2 regions of the Vreelandella sp. EE27 genome follow, and region 1 is predicted to be linked to the other one. Evidence: predicted binding sites of a transcription regulator. Region 1 holds the regulator's gene; the other holds the start of a gene.

Region 1 (4,210 bases):
GGAGCGGCGTATCGAAGCCGTGGGCACGCTCGAGCGCCTCGAAGCGCTGGCAGATGACGGCCGGCTGGAGAAGCGCTTTGCCGAGGACCTGGGCGAGGCGCTGGCGCTTTTCACGGAGCTTCGCCTGCGCCAGCAACTGGCCGAGGCGAAGGCGTCGACGAGCATCTCGACCAACCACGTGGTGGTGCAGCATCTTTCCTCGCTTGAGCGCGACCTGCTGCGCGAGGCGCTGCATATCGTCAAGGAGTTCAAGTCGCGGCTGACCCATCGCTATCATCTGGAGTACGCGTAGCCGTATGCGCTTCACGGACCGATACGCATCGCTTTTGGGCGGCTCGCTGCGCACGCTCGTCAAGCGCGAAAGCGACCGGCGCCGCTTCTCCGGCTCCGCCTTCGAGTGGCTTTTTCACCCCTACCTGGGCGAGGAGCTCGTGGCGCTGGCGTTCAGGTTTTCCCAGGATAGCGAGATTTTGAGCATCGCCGCGGTGGTGTTTGACCAGCGCCAGGTGTACACCCGCAGTGCCTGGGTCGCTACCCTGGCGGATGAGGCCCGAATAAAGCGCCGCCGCCAGCGTCCTTCCAATGACCAACACTGCATCGCCCGACACTGCATCGCCCAGCACCGAATCTTTGCGCCGCTCCCCCCGACGGCGGAAAACATCGCCGCACTTGCCGAGTTTATCGGCAACCGCCCGGTGGTGGGGTGGGGGCTTGGCAAGGCGCTGGTACCGATCAACCGGCTTTTCAACGCGCGGCTCGGCTTCGAGTTGCCCAACGCCCAGGTCGATGTGGCCAGGCTCTATCAGCGCAAGGCCCGGCGCTCGCCGGTAGAGCCCCAGGCGGCAAGCTTTAGTCAGGCGCTCAGCCACTCGCGGCTGGCGCTGCCCTGGCCGTCGCTTCTGGGCGAGGCCAGCGCCTGTGCGCTTTTGTACATGCGGCTCAAGCGCGACGCCGCGCTCGAGGTTTGAAGGCGCTCGAAGGCTTTGTTGGGTGGCAGCGGGAGTCTTGATAGAATAACGCCTTCACCACCCATCACCGGCAGTGCTTATACCATGCAACAACCCGATCATTTCGAGCCCGTCGTGGCCGAGGCCCCGGCCCCGGCAAGCTCAATCGAGCCAAGCGATGTGAAACAAAAGCGCGAATTCAACAAGTTGCAGAAAAGACTTCGCCGCGAGGTCGGCAACGCCATTCTCGATTATCAGATGATCGAAGAGGGCGACCGGGTGATGGTGTGCCTCTCTGGGGGCAAGGACAGCTATACCATGCTCGAGATCCTGCGCAATCTGCAGCGCAACGCCCCGGTCAATTTTTCGCTGGTGGCGGTGAATCTCGACCAGAAACAGCCCGGCTTCCCCGAGCACGTGCTGCCGCGCTACCTCGACAAGCTGGACGTCGAGTACCATATTCTCGAGCGTAATACCTACTCGGTGGTGAAGGAGAAAACCCCGGAGGGCAAGACGACCTGCGCGCTTTGCTCGCGGCTACGCCGTGGCTCGCTCTACGGGTTTGCCGAAGAGATCGGCGCCAACAAGGTGGCGCTTGGCCACCACCGGGAAGACATTCTCGAAACCCTTTTCTTGAACATGTTCTTCGGCGGCACGCTCAAGGCCATGCCGCCCAAGCTTTTGTCCGATGATGGCAGAAATATCGTGATTCGCCCGCTGGCCTACTGCAAGGAGGCGGATATCGCCGAGTTCTCCCGGCTGATGGAATTTCCGATCATTCCCTGCAATCTGTGCGGCTCCCAGCCGAACATGCAGCGTCAGAACGTCAAGGCGATGCTTGCCGAGTGGGATAAAAAGTACCCGGGCCGGCTCGAAAGCATGTTCAAAGCGGTGACCAACGTTGCCCCTTCGCAGCTGGCCGACCGGGCGCTGTTCGACTTCCAGGGCCTGGAAGCCAAACAAGCGGAAATGAAGGCCGGGCGTATTCAGGCGCTCAATGTAGGCTAACGGCGGGTCAGGCGGACACTTCTTCGTCGGCCAGGGTGGTCAAGCGGGCCATATCCAGAATGTTCACCTCGCGCCCGGAAACAGCGACCACCTGCTGCTGCTGGAGCCGGCTTAAAATCCGGCTGACCGTTTCCACTGCCAACCCCAGGTAGTTGCCGATATCCGCCCGTGCCATGGAGAGGCGGAAGCTATAGGGCGAGTAGCCGCGGCGGCGAAAACGATCAGAAAGCGTGGTGAGAAAAGCCGCCAGGCGCTGGTCGGCGGTCTTGCGCGATAAAAGGCGCATCATCCGCCGGTCGTCGCGAAGCTCCTTGCTCATGCTGCGGTAAAGCTGGCCTCTGAGCTCGGGCAGCTCCTCGGACAGCTTGTCCAAATGCTTGAACGGGATCTCACATACCGTGGTGGTTTCGAGCGCAATGGCGCTGCCCGGGTAGAATTCCTCGTCGATACCATCGAGGCCGACCAGCTCGCTTGGCAGGTAGAAGTTGGTGAGCTGGTCGTCGCCATTGCCTTCGCTGGTCACCTGCTTGAGGCTTCCCGAACGGACCGCGTAGACGCTGGAGAAGTTCTCGCCTTGATGAAACAGCGCCTCGCCCTTTTTGAGCGGCGCGCGGCGGCGGATGATGGCGTCGAACTGGCTTACGTCCTCGAGCTGCAGCGCTAGCGGTAAACAGAGCGAACTCAGGCTACAGGTTTGGCAGCGCGGCGCCTGTAGCATCGAGCGGCGTTGGCTGGCAGTGATGGACATCACCTTCTCCTCGTATGGCCGGGTACAAAGTATATATTATAATATTCTTGAATAACGCGCGGCGAACTGCTCTGTCAAGTAGGTATCGAAGGCCATGGCCAGGTGGCGGATCAGTAGCCGCCCGATCGGCGTAACGTTCAATACCAGGTCCTGGCGCGTAATCAGTCCGTCACGCTCGGCCTGGCGCAGGTTATCCAGCGCCTGGGCGAAGTAGGTGTCGGCATCGATCCCGAAACGCGTGCCAATGGCCGCCAGGTCCAGGCGCATATCGCACATCAGCCGCTCGATCACCTCGCGGCGAATGAGGTCGTCGGCGTTCAAGCGCACGCCTTTACAGGTGGCCAGTTTACCCTGATCCAGCGCCTTTGCGTAGTCATCCAGGGTGACCGGGTTCTGCGCGTAGACGTCGTCGACCCGGGAAATCGCCGATACCCCCAAACCGATCAAATTGCACTGCGCGTGGCTTGAATACCCCTGGAAGTTGCGCTGGAGCGTGCCGTTTTGCTGGGCGAGCGTCAGGCTATCATCGGCGCGGGCGAAGTGGTCCATGCCGATATGCACATAGCCTGCCTGGCCCAGCATCTCGATACTCATGCGCAAAATGGCGAGCTTTTCATCGGCGCCGGGCAGGTCAGCTTCGAGAATACGCCGCTGGGGCGCAAAGCGCGTGGGCAGGTGGGCGTAGTTGAACAGCGACAACCTGGCCGGGTTGAGCTCGATGATCTGAGCAAGCGTATCGGCGAAGCGCTGCTCGGTCTGGTGCGGCAGCCCATAGATCAGGTCCACGTTGAGCGAGCTAAAGCCCAGCCGGTGCGCCTCGTCCATCAGGGTTTCGGTGAGCCGGCGGGGCTGGACGCGGTTGATCGCTTTCTGGACCTCGATGTCCAGGTCCTGCACGCCCAGACTCAGCCGGTTGAACCCCAGCGACTGAAGATGGCGCAGGGTGAGAACGTCCGCCTCGCGCGGGTCGATTTCGATGGCGTAATCCCGCGCCGGGTCACTCGAGAGCCCGAAGCGGGCATCCATCCGGTCGATCAGGTCGCCCATCTGCGAGAGCGTCAAAAAGGTCGGTGTACCACCGCCCCAGTGAAGCTGCTGCACCGGACGCGCGGTATCCACGTGGCGCGCGGCCAGCACCATTTCCCGGTCGAGGCGGGAAAGATAGGGCTCGGCCAGCTGGCGATTCTTGGTCGCGATCTTGTTGCAGGCGCAGTAAAAGCAGATCTTCTCGCAAAACGGGATATGCACGTAGAGCGACAGCGCCCTTTGGCTCTCGTTGCTTCGCGCTAAAGCGTCGGTAAGATCCTCCGGGCCGAACGCTTCGTGAAAAGCGAGCGCCGTGGGGTAGGAGGTGTAGCGCGGCCCGCTTTTATCGTAGCGGCGCACGAGCGCTTCATCCCAGGCGGGAGCGGGTGACGAGGGGGCAGCGTGGGCGCAGGTCGACATAAAAGCTCCCGGGTAGGTGAATGAGCGGCCGGACGGGTGGGTGGCGACGTACAGGTTACCG
Region 2 (4,210 bases), 200 kb from region 1:
TCGCGCGTCGGGAAACGCGTTATGAAGCGCCGTCACGGCTTCGATCTCCTGCTCGCCAGGTAGCGCCCCGCCCTTGAGCTTGAAGTCCTTGAAGCCGTAGCGGTCGTGAGCGGCCTCGGCCAGTTCGACGATACGCTGCGGCGTCATTGCCGCTTCGTCGCGCTGGCGATACCAATCGTGACTCACGCCTTCAGTACCACGCCTGAAATCCAGCGGTGTAGCATGTCCATCGCCAATAAAGAAGAGATAACCCAGCACGTCCACGCTGTCGCGCTGTTTGCCATTTCCCAAAAGCTCGGCGACGGGTACGTCCAAAAACTTGCCCAGCAAATCGAGCAAGGCCGCTTCAAGGGCGGCCACCGCATTGACGCGCAGCTCGAACGTCCAGGAGCCTTTGCCGAAATCCTCGAAGTCCGCGCTCTGACCGGCACTGTTCAAAGAGGCGACCACTGAGCGCAGCTTGCCAATCGACTGGCCAATCACACGCTCTCTGGACTGCTCGAGCGACTGCTGGATCGTATCTCCCCCCGGTGCTTCGCCCACGCCCACATTACCGGCACTGTCCTTAAGGATGATCAGGTTGCGAGTAAAGTAGGGAGAGTGCGCCCCACCGATATTGAGCAACATGCTGTCGCGACCCGCGACCGGGATGACACGCATTTCGATAATGGTGGGAGTACCCTGGCTTGGCATAAACACCTCTACATCAGTCTATCGTCGCGTAGACCTTTACTTATTCAATAGCGCAAGAGAAGCCCGCAAATAAAGCCACCTCTCTTGCAAGGCATGCCCATTTTTTAGAGCGACTTGGCATTCTCGACCAGCTTTTTGAGCTGGCTTACCTGTTCATCGTTAGGCATGGTCAAAGGCACTCTGACGTTACCCGCCGGGTAGCCTACGATGTCGGCACCGGCCTTGATCAGACTAACGGCGTAACCCGGGGTGGTATCGCGCAGCGTGACAAAGGGAATGAAAAACTCACGCGTCGCTTTACTGATAAAGTCGCTATCACCTTGACGCAGCGCCTTGTAAAACTTGACGGCCATGTCAGGGACGAAATTGAAGACCGCAGAAGAGTAAGTGCTCACCCCAATGGCCAGGTAAGCCTCCGCGATGATCTCGGCGGTAGGGACGCCCCCGACATAGGCCAAGCGATCACCGATCGTCTTGATCGTGATATTGAGCGATTGCATGTCGCCCTTGCCATCTTTCAAACCCACCAGGTTGTCACACTGCTCTGCCAACGACTTGACGGCATTGACGTTCAGGTAGCCATTGGCGCGGTTGTAGTAAATAACGCCCAGGTCGGTCGAATTACAAACGCTGGCCGCGTAATCGACGATGCCTTCTTGTGAGCACTCGGTCAGGTACGGAGGCATCAAAAGAATGCCGTCGGCACCGGCGTCCTGAGCGATCTTCGCATGCTGGCGAGCAAGCTCGGCGCTCTGACCGGCACTGGCGATGATGGGAACATGGCCGCCGATGGTTTCCACCGCTACTTCGACGACTCGACGGTACTCTTCAAGCGTTAAGTTGAAAAACTCACCGGTACCGCCCGCAACAAAAAGCGCAGAAACCTCATACTCTTTCAACCATAACAGCCGCTTACGGTAACTTTCGACATCGAACCCGCCATCGGAGTCGAAGTCCGTAATAGGAAATGACAGTAGACCATCAGTAATAGAAGCCTTGAGCGATTCTTTAGAGAAATTCATTGCGAGTCCCTTTTTGTTTATGCGGTAAGCCACCATAGCCGGCGGTGATAGGATTGACGCTCATCACCTGTGTATCGCCTATTGAGGCAACTGCGTTCAGCCTTGAGGCCATATTGTCATACATCATACAATCATTCTTCTAGACTTTAGGCTAAGGATTAACCGTCACCCTCTACCGCTTTACGACTTCCTTCTCATCTAACGTCTTGCTATAAGAAACGCCATTCAGTGCAGGCCGACTATTTAAATGATTTATTTAGCATCTTCTTCGACAGGCATTTTCTTTTTCTTTACCGCCGAGTATATCGACCAACAAATAAAGGCGGCTATCAAGGCAAAGAACGTTGCACTAACGGGCCTTTCCAAAAAGACCATCAAATCCCCACGACTAAGCAGCATGGCACGGCGAAAGTTCTCCTCCATCATGGGCCCAAGAATGAAGCCTAATAATAATGGTGCAGGTTCGAAGCCCAGTAACAAGAATACACAACCAAACACGCCAAACAGTGCGACCAGCATGATGTCCATGTCGGAGTAGTTGATGCTGTACACACCAATGACGATAAACAGGATGATGGCAGGATATAAAATGGGATACGGGATTTTTAAAAGCCTTACCCATAGCCCTACCATGGGTATATTGAGAATCAAAAGAAGTACGTTGCCGATCAAAAAGCTGATGACCAGCCCCCAGAAAAGATCCGGGCTATCGGAAATCACGTTAGGCCCTGGCGTAATACCGTGTATCAAAAGAGCACCCAGCATGAGTGCCATCACAGCGTCACCGGGTATCCCCAGCGTAAGGGTAGGAATAAACGCCGATTGAGCCGCTGCGTTATTGGCACTTTCAGGGGCAGTAATCCCTTCGATTGCACCCTTGCCAAACTTTTCCGGATTTTTCGAAATCCTTTTTTCCAACGCGTAGGCAATGAACGAGCCGATGGAGGTACCCGTGCCGGGTAGTATCCCGATACCTGTTCCGATACCCGTACCTCGCAACATGGGGAAAATGCTCTCCTTCATATCGCGCCGGGTTGGCAAGAGTGACCGAAAGGTAATCTTTTTATCGTTTTTGACTTGAACGACTTTACCTACGTTGGCGATGACTTCGGTCACCCCGAAAATCCCCATGGCGATCGCGACGATGTTGAGCCCGTCATAGAGGAACGTTAAACCGAAGGTATAGCGCTGAATACCCGTACTCACATCGGTACCGACAACGCCCAGAATCAACCCGAACACGACGGCGGCGAGTCCTTTTGCCGGCGACCCTTGTACTAGAATAGCGGCGGCTACGAGCCCCAAAAGCATCATGGCGAAATAGTCGGCGGAGTTGAAAGCCACGGCAAAATTCGCAAGCGGTGGCGCAAAGGCCGCCAGCACGATAACGGTAATGAAACTCCCCACGAAGGAAGCGATCGTGGTCATGAACAAGGCGACCCCGGCTCGCCCCTGCTTGGCCATGGGGTAACCATCGAGGCAAACGACCGAGGAAGAAGGCGTGCCGGGCAAGTTCAGCAGTATGGCCGCCGTAGAGCCACCGTATTGGGCGCCATAATAGATACCCGCCAACATGACCAGCGCCGTGGTGGCCGGTACGTAATAGGTCAAGGGAAGCAGCATGGAGATCGCCGCCAGGTGCCCTACACCGGGAATGACCCCGATGAACATGCCTACCGTGACCCCCAGGGCGCAGTACATGAGATTTTCGAGCGTAAAAGCAACGGATATACCAAGCGCCAAATTATTTAAAATTTCCATTAGAAACTCCAGGGAAAAAGGCGGATCGGCATATTAAGACCAACAATGAAAACGACATACGACAACAAACAAAGCGTTATGCCGATTAAAATCAGCCTGACGGGCCTGAACGCTTTCTCACTGACACCACATATCAATACCAGCGCCATCGTGGCGATAAAAACACCGGCCGGCCTCATCAAAAGAGCAAACACCAGGATAGCGACCGTGATACAAACCAACGCTCTATAGTTGATATTGGGAAACTCGCTGGCAGTCCTTGCTGAGAACCCCATGGTCGCCAAGCCAAGAAAGCCGAGCGAAAAACCCAGAAAGCGTGGTAAATACCCCGGCCCCATATTGCGAAGTGTTCCCATGCTGTAGTCCTGTGCCTGCCAAAGCACCAGCACCGATACGATGAGACACATTAATCCTGCAAGAAAATCTCTGTTGGTTATTACTCGCATGGTGCCTATCTCTTATCATCAGGGCGTAACATCCCGCTCCAAAGAGCAGGATGTATTTTTTATACAATGGACATTGATGATAATTACTGACCGATACCGGCGCTTTCGATGAAGCGCGCCAGCTCGCTTTTCTGCGTAGCCATCCATTCCTGAAGCTGCTCGGGTGAGTCGGATGGCCGAGCCTGGCCACCCTGCTCGGCGATTCTAGACTGGATCTCTTCTGTGGCAAGAATCGCGGTAAGCTCTTTTTGAAGCCGCTCGACGACCTTGGGCGGGCTACCGGCCGTT

Evidence for each region. The regulator FNR, encoded in region 1, switches genes on or off when oxygen is low (the NO sensors DNR and NnrR bind a similar motif). The targets are predictions, from matches to a motif close to TTGATNTANATCAA.
Region 2: the regulator FNR is predicted to act here: its motif matches at 1,829-1,842, upstream of kdgD (5-dehydro-4-deoxyglucarate dehydratase).

What each region holds. Positions count from the first base shown of each region.
Region 1 is NZ_OZ309109.1:667,574-671,783, forward strand. Features, by position in the region: gene ACWHVV_RS03185 (putative nucleotidyltransferase substrate binding domain-containing protein) at 1-292, shown strand, start outside; gene ACWHVV_RS03190 (DNA polymerase III subunit epsilon) at 297-968, shown strand; gene ttcA (tRNA 2-thiocytidine(32) synthetase TtcA) at 1,053-1,955, shown strand; gene fnr (fumarate/nitrate reduction transcriptional regulator Fnr) at 1,963-2,703, opposite strand; gene hemN (oxygen-independent coproporphyrinogen III oxidase) at 2,740-4,149, opposite strand.
Region 2 is NZ_OZ309109.1:864,458-868,667, reverse strand. Features, by position in the region: gene ACWHVV_RS04120 (enolase C-terminal domain-like protein) at 1-693, opposite strand, end outside; gene kdgD (5-dehydro-4-deoxyglucarate dehydratase) at 798-1,715, opposite strand; gene ACWHVV_RS04110 (tripartite tricarboxylate transporter permease) at 1,968-3,416, opposite strand; gene ACWHVV_RS04105 (tripartite tricarboxylate transporter TctB family protein) at 3,476-3,922, opposite strand; gene ACWHVV_RS04100 (Bug family tripartite tricarboxylate transporter substrate binding protein) at 4,006-4,210, opposite strand, start outside.